3 regions of the Paenibacillus sp. J22R160 genome follow, and region 2 is predicted to be linked to each of the others. Evidence: riboswitches for the same ligand, from Rfam matches in the RefSeq annotation. Region 2 holds a riboswitch; each other region holds the start of a gene.
What was found. Region 2 has a riboswitch for cyclic di-AMP ahead of AC58UW_RS24230 (hypothetical protein). Riboswitches for the same ligand answer to the same signal wherever they lie in the genome.

Region 1 (5,030 bases), on a different contig from region 2:
GTGTCGAAATAATGGCATTCTCACTGTTTAAGTTCCCAGAGTACCAAACGTAGTTGGCATTAGGAACGGACACCCACGCTGGGTCGCGCGGTATGATTTGCGCATTGAACCACGAATTGTCGGTTCCGATCGAAACTGTGCGTTGGCTCAGAAAGCGGCCCGTTCCGGGCTTATGGTACTTTCTAAGTTGCGTGCGGTACAGCAGCATGGCTTTGCTTCTTGGCAGCCCTGCGCTCTTGGGGAGCCGAACAATTCTGCTCGGTTTTCCAGCAATACGTTTTTTTGAAATCATTTCTCCATCTCCTATCAACATATGAATATACTTGCTTTGTATTCTATGTTTACTAGAGCGATTTGCGAGGGTTAGTGGCTAGTATTTCAATTTCAAGCAGCCTAAATTTCTCTGCGAAATGAAAGTAGCGCAATTAATGTGTTTGAATGACATATAATATATGTTAAAATGATGAAAATGCAAAGGAGGATTCTCCAAATGGATGACAAGAACGATAAAACCAAAAGACTTTCCGTCTACTTACCTGAAAAGGTGAAGACTGATCTGGAGCGCATGGCTGAGGAGACGGGCTTGTCTATGACGCAGCTTATTGTGATGGCGACGCATGGTCTACTGGCGAATTATGCCTCGCAGGGCGGAGCTATTTTTGCCGACTTATTGGCAGTTAAACAGCGGGTCGTTCACGAAGTGACGGATCGGCAGCGGCTTTTGCGTGAAGAGAAAGAAGGCATGCAGGATTATTATGGAGCGCGAGCGGCGGAATATGAACGGATTTACGCGCGCGAGGATACGGATTATCAGCAAGAACTTGCGATGCTGGCGGATATCGTGCAGAAGCAGGTAACTGGGAGCCGTGTTCTGGAGGTGGCTTGCGGTACTGGATATTGGACACAGTTCATGGCGGAAACGGCCAAACACATCGTTGGTGTGGACGTTCGACCAGAGGTGCTGCGAATTGCTGAATCTAAGTCCTGGCCGCTTCATAATACTTCGTTCGTGGAAGGGGACGCCTACCGGCTATCTGAGGTAAAAGGGGACTTTGACTACGGTCTCGCCAACTTCTGGTTTTCGCATATTCCGAAAAATCGCCTGGATTCCTTTCTGCAAGGATTCCACGAGCGGCTTGGACGAGGGGCCTGCGTTTTTATGGCGGATAATGTGTACGTGCCGGGAAGAGGCGGCGAGCTGATTACGAGTGAACATAGCGAAGATACGTACAAAAGAAGGGAGCTGGCCGATGGCTCCAAGCATGAAATTATTAAAAACTACTATTCGTACGAAGAGTTGAATGAAATCTTTAAGCCGCTGTCGGAGAATCTGCGCATATTTGTTGGCAGCTCTTTCTGGTATGTTAGTTACATAGTGGCTTAGGAAATCTTCGGCCAAAGTGAAGTGACAAACGGTAGGCTTAATGTCCGGATGTGAACTTAAGGCCGAGAACGCCGACGAGAATGAGGATCATGAATAGGATACGCAGTAAACTAACAGGCTCATTCAGAAATAGGGTGCCGATAATAATCGCACCTACAGCGCCAATCCCCGTCAAAGCCGCGTAGGCTGTGCCGATGGGAAGAGTTTTCGTAGCTGCTGCCAGAAAATAAAAGCTGATGATCATGCCGACAATGGTGATGCTGGATGGAATCAGTCGTGTAAAACCATTAGAAAACTTCAATGAGATCGCCCAAACGACTTCAAAAACACCTGCAATGACGAGATATAACCATGCCATCTTGAATCACTCCTTTAAAAAGTAAACGAATATGCCCTTAGATCGCGGCAAAAAAGAAAAAGCCTGGAAGCAATATCGCTGCGCGATAAGACTCCCGGGCTTTTTCCCCTCCGTGATCACAGCGTATCCGCTGTGTGTTTTCTCTCGGACCAGACTGACGCTGCAGCGCCACGGAACCCTAGAAACATGATGCCGTCATTATAGGACGTCTTACATGCTATGTCAAGTTACACCTTTTGGAATAAGGGTGATACTTGCCCTATTCCTTCAGCTCGATGCCATTCCGAGCGACGTGAGCACGGAACATGGCCATGCTGTCCGGGTGCTCCTGCGCTGGCAGCCAAGCGTCTTGCTCCCAAACCTTGGATAGCTTGAGGGCGCGGCTGCAGTGAACGAAGCATTCCTGCACTTCAACGCCAACCGCGACAACAGGGAGCTTGCCGCCAAGCTGCATACTTTCCAGCAGCTGCTCATCCTGCGTCAGCCAAGCGCGCCCGTTAATCCGCAGCACGGTTTCGACGCCGGGGATGACGAACACCATGCCGACTTGGGGATTGTCGAGCAAATTTTGCATAGAGTCGATGCGGCGATTCCCAAGCCGTTCTGGATAGATCAGACGCTGATCATCCAGAACACGGACGAAGCCCGGATGGTCGCCGCGCGGAGAGACATCGCAAAGACCCTCTTTATTTGATGTGGATAAGAAAAATAAAGGGGATTTAGCCAAAAAAGCGCGTATATGATCGTCGATGCTGGAGATGACTTTATTCTGGACGGCAGCGTGTGGTTCACCAACACGGGGCCTTAACTCCTCAAGGGACTGAATAATACCAGGGAATGGCGGTTTGTCGTTTCCGCTTGTTAGCGACATGATTCGTGTCCTTTCTCGAAGCCGTAGGACTTCTGACAAATTTGTTACCACAAGAAATGAATAAAAGCCCTGAAAAGCGGGCTCATTCGAGCTAACGCTGGTCTGGGCTTTATTCATGATGAACAAGAAAATTACTTGGATTCAGCAGTTAGTTGATTGTAGATATCATCCCACAGAACACGTCTAGCGGATACATACCTTTTCGCATAGTAGGATTGGCTGAGCTTGTTGATCACAATGCCTTCATTGGAAGCAGAGTGAATGAATTCACCGTTTCCAAGGTAGATGCCAACGTGAGAAACGCCTTTGCCCCCTGTGTCGAAGAACACAAGATCACCTTTACGAAGATCACTTTTGTCGATCCAGTAGCCCTCTTTATTTTGAGCTGCTGAACTATGAGGAAGGTCAATGCCGAATTTATTGAACACGTACGCGGTGAAACCAGAGCAATCAAAGCCTCTTGTTGTCGTTCCCGCATCGCGGTACGGTGTTCCGATCAATTCGTTAACCGTTGTGTCCAATGTGGATTCTGCTGCAGACACACTCCCTAAAGCTACACTCAAAAACAAAACAAGACTAAAAAAAAGAGCAACAACCTTTTTCAACTGCTTGTCTCCTTCCGGTGCCTACGAGGTTAGCTGGAGGGTTCGGTTGAAGGTTCCCTATGATCCCTGTCTTGCAAGATCAATTCACCCGGAGTGGTTCCCCCGTTTCCCCAAGAAATGAGGAATTCGGCATGAAATATTTGGTTTTTTAAGGCTAGTTACTTAATTCGTCATAAACATCGAAATTCCTCCTTTTTCGTGCAATATGGTCTGAAAAAATGTGTAAAGGTTCGCTTTACAGACAAAAAAACCCCCTTTTGCAAGGGGATTGAACAATTCTAAACCATTTTTGGTTTAATTTATTATTTTTTATCGTCCCATTTTGGCGGAAAGAAGCTGAAATTGGGAGGTGATGGACCACATTTGCATGAAAATATGGAAGAGCGGGAAAAGCTGATAAATGATTAGCGCTACCAGACCTGCCCAGATATAGGTCGTTGTGACTGTAATCCCTGCCAAAAGTCCTGAACTGAGGACAAGTATTAGGGAAAGGCCGATAATCGGAAGCGAATACCGCATGAACGTTATCACCGTGGATAGAATGCCGAGCTGCGCAGCAATGGCGAACTGCACGTACATAAAAAGCAGATGCAGCAAGAATCCATATACCAGCATACCGATTAACCAAGGCAATAAGTCGAGAGAGGCTTGTTCATAAGATGTGCTGTGAGCGAGCACCTTCTGCGCTTTGGGCAGCACCCAGATGAGAGGCAGCAGTGACAAGACGATTCGGATCATATATGCGGCGAAGAAGGGGAGCGTGAGTTCCTTGATGCCGCGGACGAAGCGATAGCCGGCATTTTGATCAGAGTGTGTGAGCGAATAGTAGACGCCGCTGTTCAGCATAGGGGTGAGCAGCATGCGAGCTAGGAGCAAGGCAGCCAGCCACAACAAGTAGGAATGGCTAAGATCCGTTTTGAATAACTGGAACTGACTTTCGGCTAGAAAAAGCTGGAGGGCTTCCTTCGGCTGGTCACCGCCGGGAAAGCGGTGCATGAGAGGGACTAGCACCCCTTGTACAAGCTTATAAAGCAGCATACCCCAACACATTTGGTACATGAATATGACAATCGTGGCGAAGGGTTGCCGTAGAGCCGCCCTGAAGCCGGATTTAAGATAAGTTGTCACGGGTGTCCCTCCTAAGCGTTGTTTGCTGAAGGCAAACTTGCCTTGTAGAGTGGGCGCCTACCAGGCCACCCACCCGAAAATAGCTTGCAGGAATTGAACAATGCCAAGATTTAGGCGGAGCTTCCACTTGGTATCTACTTCTGCTTGCATGTAGTTATTAATATGCTTGTTCTCAAGAATGAGCGAGTAGCTCGGATCGATGCGAACCCAGTCTACAGGCGTCGTATGGGTTAGTTTGTATTCAATGCTGCTCTCTTTGCCGTCCCATGTTTTGTCGAGCACCGTGCCATCAGCGAAATGAAACTGGATCGGCACCTCAGGCGAATTTCCGCCGCGCTTGGAGATGAGGATCGTGCTCTCGTAAGGGCCAGCACCTTTGCTGCCTGCAGCTTTCACATGGATGCTCTCAATCGAGTAATCAATCATCTTCGAGCCGTAAACATATTCATTGAAGAAGTCGTCCCACTTCATTTTGGATACATCCTCGACAACGTTTTGAAAGTCTTTGGTGGAAGGATGCTTGAATTGCCACTTTTGAAAATAGGTGCGCATGATTCGATCCATGGTCTTGATGCCGACCTGCTTCTCAATCGCTTTCAGCACAAGTTTGCCTCTTGTATACACATTTTCTGCGTATTGATCATGTCCGGTATAGGCCCAAGCATTTTGCCGCAGGGCATCCGG
Region 2 (5,030 bases):
TATCTTAGCATAGAGGGTAATTTAAGGGAGGATGAACTCAAAAAATTTGGCGGTGGTATGATGTTGTCTGCATTGAAAAGGTTACTCATCGGTCAGCCTTTGAAATCAGCCGAATTAGGGGAGCAAAAGCTGAATAAAACAAAGGCATTAGCGATCCTGTCTTCTGACGCTCTATCATCGGTCGCTTACGGGCCTGAACAAATTCTCATTGTGCTTATCACGATAAGCGCCGCGGCACTTTGGTACTCGATACCGATCGGCGTAGGCGTGCTCATACTTTTATTGGCTCTTATTCTGTCATATCGGCAAATTATCTTCGCCTATCCCCATGGGGGTGGGGCGTACGTCGTATCGAAAGAAAATTTGGGTGTAAACGCAGGCTTGCTAGCCGGGGGCTCCTTGCTGGTGGATTACATCCTAACTGTGGCGGTCAGCATCTCGGCGGGGACAGACGCTATTACTTCGGCCTTCCCGCAGCTCCATCCTTACAACGTGAATATTGCTACTCTGCTCGTTGTCGCCATAACGATACTGAATCTTAGAGGAATCACCGAGTCAGCCTCCATCTTGGCATATCCCGTCTATTTATTCATTTTGGCGTTGTTTATATTAATCTGCGTAGGCTTATATAAGGGGCTGACCGGAACAGTCACACCTGAGATGCATGCGACTATGGGGACGCCGGTTGCTGGAATTACACTGTTCTTGTTATTAAAAGCTTTCGCATCCGGCAGCTCGGCCTTAACGGGTGTTGAAGCGATCTCGAATGCGATTCCAAACTTTAAAGCGCCAGGACCGAATAATGCCTCCAAAACCCTAGCGGCTATGGGCTTGCTGCTTGCCATATTGTTCTCGGGCATTGTGTATTTGGCTTTTGCCTACGGCATCGTACCCAAAGCTGAGGAAACCGTAGTCTCACAAATTGCCTCCCAAACATTTGGGAGGAATTATATGTACTACTTCATCCAAGGCACCACCGCGATGATCCTTGTGCTTGCCGCCAATACGGGGTATTCGGCATTTCCGTTACTCGCTGTTAATTTGGCCAGGGACAAATATATCGCTAGAATGTTTACGATCAGAGGAGATCGACTGGGGTATTCGAACGGGATTATTTTCCTGGCGATTATGTCGATCATTCTGATTATCGTGTTTAAAGGCAGGACAGAACATCTTATTCCGCTGTATGCCGTTGGCGTGTTTATTCCCTTTACGCTGGCACAAACAGGGATGCTGGTGAAGTGGGTACGCAAGAAGCCCAAAGGCTGGATCGTCAAGCTAACGATCAATTTGATTGGCGCTTTGATTAGCTTTACCGTGATGCTGATCTTTTTTATCACAAAGCTGGAGCAGGTATGGCCTGTGTTTATATTCCTCCCCTTGATTGTTTATACGTTCCATAAAATCAAAAAGCATTACGAGGCCGTGGGTGAGCAGCTCCGAATCACGACGTGTGAGCCTTCTATTCCGATCAAAGGCAATGTGATGATCGTGCCTGTCGCGGGCATTACACATGTCGTGGAAAATTCCATGAATTACGCCAAATCGCTGGCGCCGGACCAGATTATCGCTGTGTATGTGGCCTTTGATCGAGAGGCCGAGAAGCAGTTTCAAGAGAAATGGGCGTGTTGGCAGCCGGATGTACGATTAGTCACGCTGCATTCTCACTACCGAAGCATCATTCAACCGTTGACGAAGTTCATCGATACCGTGGAACATAAGGCGAATGAGTCGAATTTCCGGGTAACCGTCTTAATTCCACAGTTTATTCCCAAACGAAACTGGCAGCACATTCTCCATAATCAGTCCAGCTTGCTGATCCGCGCGTTTCTGCTGTACAGACGGGATCTCATCGTGACGACGGTACCGTATCATTTGAAAAAGTAGATAGGATAAATCAATAAAAAGTACAGGATTCGGCGATAATTCGCCGTTTCTGTACTTTTTTTACGTGTTAGGCTTCCCTACATCGTAGGGCTCCCTGTTTTTATTGTTTTCTCCATGTGGTGCTCTCTTTGCACCCGTCGGATGAAGGCTTGAAGTTCTTGCTCGGTTTCACATACAGCGGCATGTTCCAACCAAAGGAAAAACCTCTTTTTACAGATGGCAGAAGCATGCAGCGGAAAGGTTTCTCTTGATTTGATGACATACAATCCGGCTGGAACGTTCTTCCACGGCGATGTGAAATTCATACGGATCGATAGCCTTGATCGCTTCTCCCAGTCCTGCTCTTTTTGTTTATTTCGTATGGACCTGTACATGTTCATGATTACGTAGTGCTCGGAGATCTCGGCCCATTTGTAGTATCCAGCTTGCTGCGCTTTTTGAACAATCTCAGGCTTCTCCTTACAAAACCAGTAACCGACAATGACAGGGAAACGGTTATCTTCTTCTAGCCATAAGACGCCGAACCACTCGTAAGTTAATGAAACCGGATTTAACGCTTGTGGGACTATCCCTAAATAATAACGGGGAGTGGAAGCCATCGTAATTTCTCCTTTACACGTAAGACCTGACAGAAATAATGTGTGTGTTCTGCTCCTCAATTGTAAGGCTGAGAGTAGTAAAAATGGGGTAAAGAAAAGGGGGGAAACACATAAAAAAAAGATAAAAATGCCGAAAACGGAAGAAAATCGAAGCATGAATATCGAAAATGAATGCTTTCTTTAATTGCAAGCGCATCCATAAGTCATTATGGCAAATAAGAGATCGCGGTTCGTTTTACAAGACGGAGGTCAAGGCGTAAGATTCAGAGCATCAACTTCACATCAAGTTGAAAACGCTGAGTCCCCGCAAGGGGAACGGGGGAACCAATAGAGGACGATTGTAGCATCAACGTCTTCGCGGGGTGAATCCAAAAGCAAGCTCCAGCTTGCCAAGGTAGGGCGCTTCCAAGCCCGAATCCGACAGCTAACCTCGTAAGCGTATTGGGAGAGAGCCAACGTTCTATTGTGCTAATTACAGCTTGTGTATACAAGCTGCCAAGAAGCCCGAGAGCAGAGATTCTCTGCTCGCAGGCTTCTTTTTGTTGTTCAAAAATTGAGGAGAGTGAATCTACGAATGGTTCCCGAATGCAAAATTACCCGAATTGAATGCTATCGCTTTGATGATGAGTTATCTGACAAACTGCTGCCTGGGCATGGCCGCGACTGCCATTGCGGAATGCTTTCAATCTCAACAAGTCTGGGAACGAGCGGTTTAGGTGATTATGAAATTCCTTGCGGTAACCTGAAGGGGGATTTCGTTCAATGGGCTGTGGTCTTTCAGAAGCTCAAAGGGCTTTCACTTGAGGATGGTTTGCAGTATGTCCATCAGAAAAAAGAGGCATGGGGAGAAGTAAGGACGCATGTTATGGAATCGGCATTAACGGATTTAGCTGACAAGCTTCAACATAGATCTATAGGTAAAAAAGAGCTGGATGTATTATCAGATCGCACTTATATTTTTGACCATTCAGAGGCTTATGTCTCTTTCTAAGCATCGCATTTTTATGCTTTTTTTATATGCGAGCTATAGATTCTTTACCTCATTTTTATACCGTTCAGCGTTACAATGAGTCAGGTAAGAAAGGAAGCGATGAAAGTCATGCAAAGCGATTTGCTGCTCATAGCTGCGCCTACTAAGGCAGGCGAAGACTTCATGAAACAAATAAAATTGAGTGGTTTTCCTTTTGTTGCATTAACAAACAATAAGTTGGAAAAACTCAAGTTAGAAGGGCAGGGAGTAAAAAAAATCATGCAGGTGGATACGTCGATAAAGGCTGAATCCATCATTCCCGATTATCCGATCGGAAGCATCATTTTGTTCGAGGAGAGTTTGACGTTATGCTGCCGCTACATTCAAATATGCCGCAGTTGGACTTCAGGGCCAATGTATGTGGTTACCCAAAGTATAAATCCCAGATTAATTTACAAAGGGTTAGGCGCTGACTACGTTATTTATTCGAAAAACGGTGATGTGAAGTTCCTTCTATCCTCTTTATTACAAACAAATAAATTAGGTACTGTCTGATTGGAGGAGGTGCGTTATGTACAACGATGTAACAATGATTATATTAATGGCATTAACCTTTCTTGGATTCTGGGGATTTATGAAATTTTGTGAAAAAGCGTAAGCTTATGCTTTCGATGCAAGCTTTTGAATAGGAGGCAACCAAATGATTGTGATTGGAATAATTGCGCTAGCTATGATGGTGTATCTTGGCTTTGTACTAGTGAAGCCGGAGAAATTTTAATGGATAAATTAGAGCTTAAGTAAGCAGGGGGAGAACCTACTATGGGTATGGGATTGTTACAAGTAATTGTCACACTGGTGATTATCATGCTTCTGGTGAAGCCGGTGGGCATTTACTTGGTGAAAGTATTTGGTTATGAAAAGAGTGGCCTGGATCGCGTGTTCGGTCCCTTTGAGCGTATGTCCTATCGCCTGATGGGTGTTAAAGAAGAAGAAGCGATGGGATGGAAAAAGTACTTAGGAGCCGTATTAATCGTCAATTTCGTCATGATGATCCTGATGTACGCCATATTCCGGCTTCAGAGTTATCTACCGCTGAATCCCGATGGGATCGGTAATGTATCGCCAACGATTGCTTTCAATACAGCGATTTCCTTTATTACAAATACGAACTGGCAAGCGTACAGTGGTGAAAATACACTGTCCTATTTCTCTCAAATGGTAGCCATTACCTTCCCGATGTTTACATCGGCGGCAACTGGATTCGCAGTAGCTGTAGCTTTTATCCGTGGATTAGTTGGCCGTCAAGATAATCTCGGTAACTTTTACGTAGATATGACGAGATCGATTACTCGTATCTTTTTGCCGCTTAGCTTCATTGTCGCTTTAATCTTAGTTTTTCAAGGCGTGCCGCAAACCTTGCTGGGTGCTGCGCAAGCGACAACGGTTGAAGGGGCTGAACAAACGATTACTCGTGGTCTAGTTGCTTCTTTGGAATCAATTAAGCATCTTGGCACCAACGGTGGCGGATGGTTCGGGACGAATGCTGCGCATCCGTTTGAGAATCCAACACCTTT
Region 3 (5,030 bases), on a different contig from region 2:
GTACCTCTTTTAGGCAGATAACTGGATTTTCTACCGCTAATTTCGGCAATTCTAGCCAATTTCGTCGAGCTACCGTCGAATTAGCTGGAGCTTCTACCACTATTTCATTTCCTACCCCTGAGCAGCGCAGATTAACGGGAGGAATTCCATCTATTTCACTCTACGGGATATGCCGACAGCAGAACGAATCGAAAGCCCGCCTTCTGCATAACGGGTATGGCCTTCATGACGCCTTCAGCCGTGTCTTTCTCTGGATGGTTCATATGCGCCAAAACGATGGAACCGCTCCGAGCCTTTGTAAGTGCATTGTACACCTGCTCCGTGTTAAATGTAGCTCCAGCGTCGCCAAGCACGTTATAACCCGCCAGCTGGAAACCCAAGTCGTGGGCAATGTCGACAGCGATATCGTCGTAGAAGGCCGTGCCTGAGCGGAAAAATAAAGGCCGCTTTCCCGTCCGCTTCTCGATCTCATCCGCGTTCTCCGTTACTTCGCGAATCGCATCGCTCACATCTTTGGTTCCCGCGATGCCATAGGCGGCTTTGCCGTTCACGGAGAGCGGCCTATGTTCGTTCCCGTGGTTTTCGATCTCAAACAGCGGATCCCCCGCCAGCTTGGCAAATATATCCGGATTGGCACTAAGCCATCTCGCATTGACAAATAAGGTGGCTGGTATCTGCTCCTTGATCAAGTAATCGATCAGCTTCTCATCGTATCCGCTGCCTTCTGTGCCGCCGCAAGCGTCAAAGGTAAGGGCGATCACCTTATCCTGCGTTACAAGATGCGTCCGTACGCCGGGGATGTTCTCGCCCCATTTGTGAGGGGTGGCTATTTTGTACCTTTCTGCTAATGAAAGGGATCGTGTGGATCGTGTTGAAGATGCGAGCGCTGGCACAACTGCGGACGAGTCTGTTGTTGTATCCGATGGTGTCTCACCTGCTCTCTCTGGTGATGTCGCTGTCGGTTTCTCTGGTGCCACTTTGGGAACAGACGACGGTGAAAGCACCGGGCTGACGGTTGCCTCTACAACCGGCGTCGCAACTCCCTCTACCCCGCAACCTGAAAGCGCTATCACTACGCTTAAAAGAAAAAGGAAGCACACCAAGCGCTTCCTCATTTGTGTTTTCTCCAATCGAGCTTGCTCTTCTCCAGCAAGTGGCCAAAATCATTCTCCAGCCGTTTCTCCTCCGCCTTGCGCGCAGCCTCCGCTTCAGCCCTGGCAGCATCCTTACGAGCCTGTTCCTCTGCTTTCATCGCATCAGCTTGAGCTTTCAGGCCCGCTACGATATCAGGACGCAGCAAATCTTTGAGTGTCGCAGGTTTATCTTGCGCGCTAGGTTCAGCGATTGTGGTTGACGATTTCTTTTTTGCCATAAAGGGTCACCTCTGTTCCATTTCAACATCCGTTTTACCCTTTTATTGTACACCTCTACTCATGCAAATGATAGGGCACCGTCGCAACGACGATATCTTTATCGGCTTGCAGCTTCGAGCGTATACGTGCGGCAGACTGGTTGTGGAGCAGGCGGTGCCACCATTTTTTGGGCATGAACTGGGGCAGGATCACCATGATCGATTGCTTTTCCGATACATGCGTATCGACTCTTTCAATAAACTCTGCCAGTGGCTTCAAAATGGTGCGGTAACGGGATTTGAATACAACAAGCCGAACACCCGGGTCCCACTTATCCCATTTCTCCTGCATCGCTTCTTCATCCTCATCCGAAAATGATACGTAGAAAGCAATGACATTTGGAGATAAAGATTTCGCATAATTCAATGACTGCGCCACCACTCGGTGAATGCCTGCTACAGGCACTATGATCACAGGCTCTTTGGTGCATACGCGTTCTTGCGTGATATCAATGCGCAGCTGTTTGGCCACATCATCGTAGTGATTGCTAATTTTGGTTATTCCCCAAAGTAAAATCGGCGTCACAATAATAACAATCCAAGCACCTTCACTAAATTTGGTGATACAGAAAATAATCAGAACGGCAAGGGAAACGATTCCCCCTAAACCATTAATAACGAACTTGCCGATCCAGCCGGCCGGACGTTCTCTGAACCATTTGCGAACCAAACCGCTTTGGGCAAGAGTAAAAGATAAAAAGACGCCAATCGCATAAAGTGGAATGAGTGCATCGGTTTTTCCTTTGAAAATGACGAGCAAAATACTTGCCAAAACACCTAACGTTACAATCCCGTAGTGGAACGACAACCGATCTCCCCGGTACGAGAACATGCGCGGGAAGTTTTTATCCTGAGCCATAATGCTTGCCAAGATCGGAAATCCGTTGAAGCTCGTATTCGCAGCCAATACCAGGATCAGCATGGTGCCAATCTGTGTTGCATAATACATGGTTCCACGCCCGAATGCTTGCTCCGTAACCATCGACAAGACCGAGGTATGCCCGTGCGGATCAGGTGCAATCCCATAACCCAAGCTCAGCAAGGTGACGCCGCCAAAGACAATCGCCAGCAGAGTTCCGAGGGAAGCCAGGGTTCTCTTGGCATTTTTGACAGATGGCGTACGGAAATGCGGTACCGCATCGGAAATCGCCTCAATGCCTGTCACGGCCGAGCAGCCGGATGAAAAGGCTTTAAGGATGACAAACAATGTCAATGAGCTCGTCATGGAGCTGGGAACAACCTGGAATTCATGCGTGTTCATGGAACCTGTCAGCATATCGAAGATCCCTTTACCAATCAGGAGCAGTATGCACAGGATAAAAAAGTACGTTGGAATCGCAAACACGGTTCCGGACTCAGAAGTACCCCGCAAATTCAGCCACACCATCACCCAGACAAGCACTAAGGCTATGGGGACAATATAAGGCACTGTAACTGGGAAAGCGGACGTTATCGCCTGCACACCTGCCGAAATCGAAACCGCAACGGTTAACGTGTAATCAATCAGCAGTGAAACCCCAGTCAGTCTTCCCGACATCATGCCCAAATTTTCCTTGGCCACCATGTAGGCTCCGCCGCCCATCGGATAGGCCTCAATCACTTGGCGATAGCTTAAAACAAGAAGCATGATTAAAGCAATAATCGAGATTGCAATCGGCAATGAGAAAGCAAAAGCAGCAATTCCAACAGTCGCAAGCTCTAGCAAAATCTGCTCCGTGCCATAGGCCACTGAAGACAGGGCATCCGAAGATAGGATGGGCAGAGCCTTCCATACCTGCATTTTCTCAGATTCCAGCTCCGCCGATTTCAGCGGTTTACCGAATACAATCTTTTTCAATGAGTCACTTGTCATGCTGTGAAATTCCTCCAAATAACCTAGTTTTCAGCTTGATTTCCCATTTTTGAGCGCAAAAAAACACAAGGATAGACCTTGTGCTTAGCCACATGTTCTCCTTTCTCACGACCGCTTACGAGGTTAGCTGACGGGTTCGGGCTGCGAGAAATCTGCCCTAAAGGTAGCTGCCGCATGCGACAAGACGCACCTTACTCACCCCGTTGAAACCTATGGTTCCCCCGCTTTTCTGAATAGAAAATTAAGCGAAATATTCAACTGTTAACGTACGAGTTGATACTACTCTCTTATTGGCTCATAGTAAAGGAGAGAAAAATCTTAAAAAAGATTATTCCCTCCCCGCATTCTTTCGATAATCCGCTTACAATGGCATAATACTTTCGGTATCTCCCTTTTACTAGCTTATTGTCTGATTAAGTGGATTTTAGGGTATTTTGGCAAAATTAATTTCTCACATGACGCTTTCTTGTGGCTTGTTTTTGCTTAAAAATCATCTTTTTGCAGATGAGAGGGATGCCGCCGATGAGAAATAAATAGCGGGCATCGATCATTTTTTTGAGGAATGCGGCCAGCTTGCCTTTCACTTTTTTGACCCTCAGGATGCCAATAGCTTCTCCGCGACCAAGCGAGGCAACCGTCCCTTTGTAATCATAGGCAAAAGGTCGCAAGGGTTTCCCCCTCAGGGTATAGAGCAAGTTTGTTGCCGTATTATAGCCCTGCTGGACCGCGATTTGGGCATTGGCGGGGTATGGCGTGCCGTCTGGGCTCATGACAATCGAGCAATCTCCCGTAATAAAAACATCAGGGTGCTGCAAGGAACGCAAGTAGTCATCCACTTTGACCCTCCCGCGTTGGACGTGGAAGCCCGCATCCTGCAGCAAGGAATTCCCCCGAACACCGCCCGACCAAATGACAGTGCCGGCAGGAATGAATTGGCCATCCCCCAGGAGGACGCCTCCGGGCTCGCATGCCTTAATTGCGGTAGATAATTTATATTGAACCCCTTTGCGGCGCATCACTTCCATGCCGTATTCCACGAGGTCATTCGGCAGTCCTGGCGGCAAAGCGGTAGGCGACGCTTCGATATTAATGATCTGAACAAGTGAAGGATCGACGTCAAACATCTGGCAAAGATCAGGAATCCGATCCGCTAATTCTCCTACAAACTCCGTACCTGTGAAACCGGCGCCTCCAACGACAATGGTCAAGTACTCTGCATGCTTGGAATCCAATTTATATTTAGCGAACATGTACTGCGTATGCTGACGTATGAAACGAACACTGTTAATGCTATTAATCGTCATGGCGTGTTCACGCAGTCCCGGAATGCCAAAGGTCTCTGTCTCACTTCCAAGCCCCACAACCAGATAATCGTAAGCGAGGACTTCATCCGCCAGAACAACCTTCTTTTCCTCAGGCAAAATCTGCTGAACCGTCGCTTTGATGAAATGAATTTTCCGCTCATCGATCAGTTCCTTAATGGCAACACGCGCATTTTCATGATGATCAGTACCAGCTGCCGGCATATGCAAATGCGTCGTCATGTAGTGATAGTCGTGCTTATTCACCAGTGTGACAGCTATTTCATCTGCTTTGATCAGCTTCTGCAGCCTTATTGCGGTTACAAGCCCACCATAGCCAGCGCCTAGAATAACCACCTTCGGTTTACTCATTCGAATCCTCTCCTCCGATGAAATCATCTTTTTTCTATATGAAAAAGATCGACCAAACCATTCAAGGTTGTCATGTGAAAAAAATCACATAGTT

Region 1: linked by a shared signal. The riboswitch ahead of AC58UW_RS25600 (C40 family peptidase) and the one ahead of AC58UW_RS24230 (hypothetical protein) in region 2 are both predicted to bind cyclic di-AMP.
Region 3: linked by a shared signal. The riboswitch ahead of AC58UW_RS16540 (APC family permease) and the one ahead of AC58UW_RS24230 (hypothetical protein) in region 2 are both predicted to bind cyclic di-AMP.

Annotation. Positions count from the first base shown of each region.
Region 1 covers NZ_JCAUAU010000017.1:107,951-112,980, forward strand. The annotation lists gene AC58UW_RS25580 (hypothetical protein) at 1-292, opposite strand, end outside; gene AC58UW_RS25585 (methyltransferase domain-containing protein) at 491-1,384, shown strand; gene AC58UW_RS25590 (DMT family transporter) at 1,422-1,742, opposite strand; guanidine-I (ykkC/yxkD leader) riboswitch at 1,832-1,934, opposite strand; gene AC58UW_RS25595 (MSMEG_1061 family FMN-dependent PPOX-type flavoprotein) at 2,002-2,613, opposite strand; gene AC58UW_RS25600 (C40 family peptidase) at 2,745-3,218, opposite strand; cyclic di-AMP (ydaO/yuaA leader) riboswitch at 3,222-3,360, opposite strand; gene AC58UW_RS25605 (hypothetical protein) at 3,528-4,346, opposite strand; gene AC58UW_RS25610 (M1 family metallopeptidase) at 4,404-5,030, opposite strand, start outside.
Region 2 covers NZ_JCAUAU010000015.1:107,967-112,996, reverse strand. The annotation lists gene AC58UW_RS24240 (APC family permease) at 61-1,887, shown strand; gene AC58UW_RS24235 (hypothetical protein) at 1,965-2,486, opposite strand; cyclic di-AMP (ydaO/yuaA leader) riboswitch at 2,771-2,941, shown strand; gene AC58UW_RS24230 (hypothetical protein) at 3,061-3,477, shown strand; gene AC58UW_RS24225 (hypothetical protein) at 3,553-4,011, shown strand; gene AC58UW_RS24220 (potassium-transporting ATPase subunit F) at 4,157-4,234, shown strand; gene kdpA (potassium-transporting ATPase subunit KdpA) at 4,282-5,030, shown strand, end outside.
Region 3 covers NZ_JCAUAU010000006.1:274,867-279,896, forward strand. The annotation lists gene AC58UW_RS16530 (polysaccharide deacetylase family protein) at 156-1,115, opposite strand; gene AC58UW_RS16535 (YqkE family protein) at 1,112-1,372, opposite strand; gene AC58UW_RS16540 (APC family permease) at 1,428-3,263, opposite strand; cyclic di-AMP (ydaO/yuaA leader) riboswitch at 3,361-3,521, opposite strand; gene AC58UW_RS16545 (NAD(P)/FAD-dependent oxidoreductase) at 3,707-4,936, opposite strand.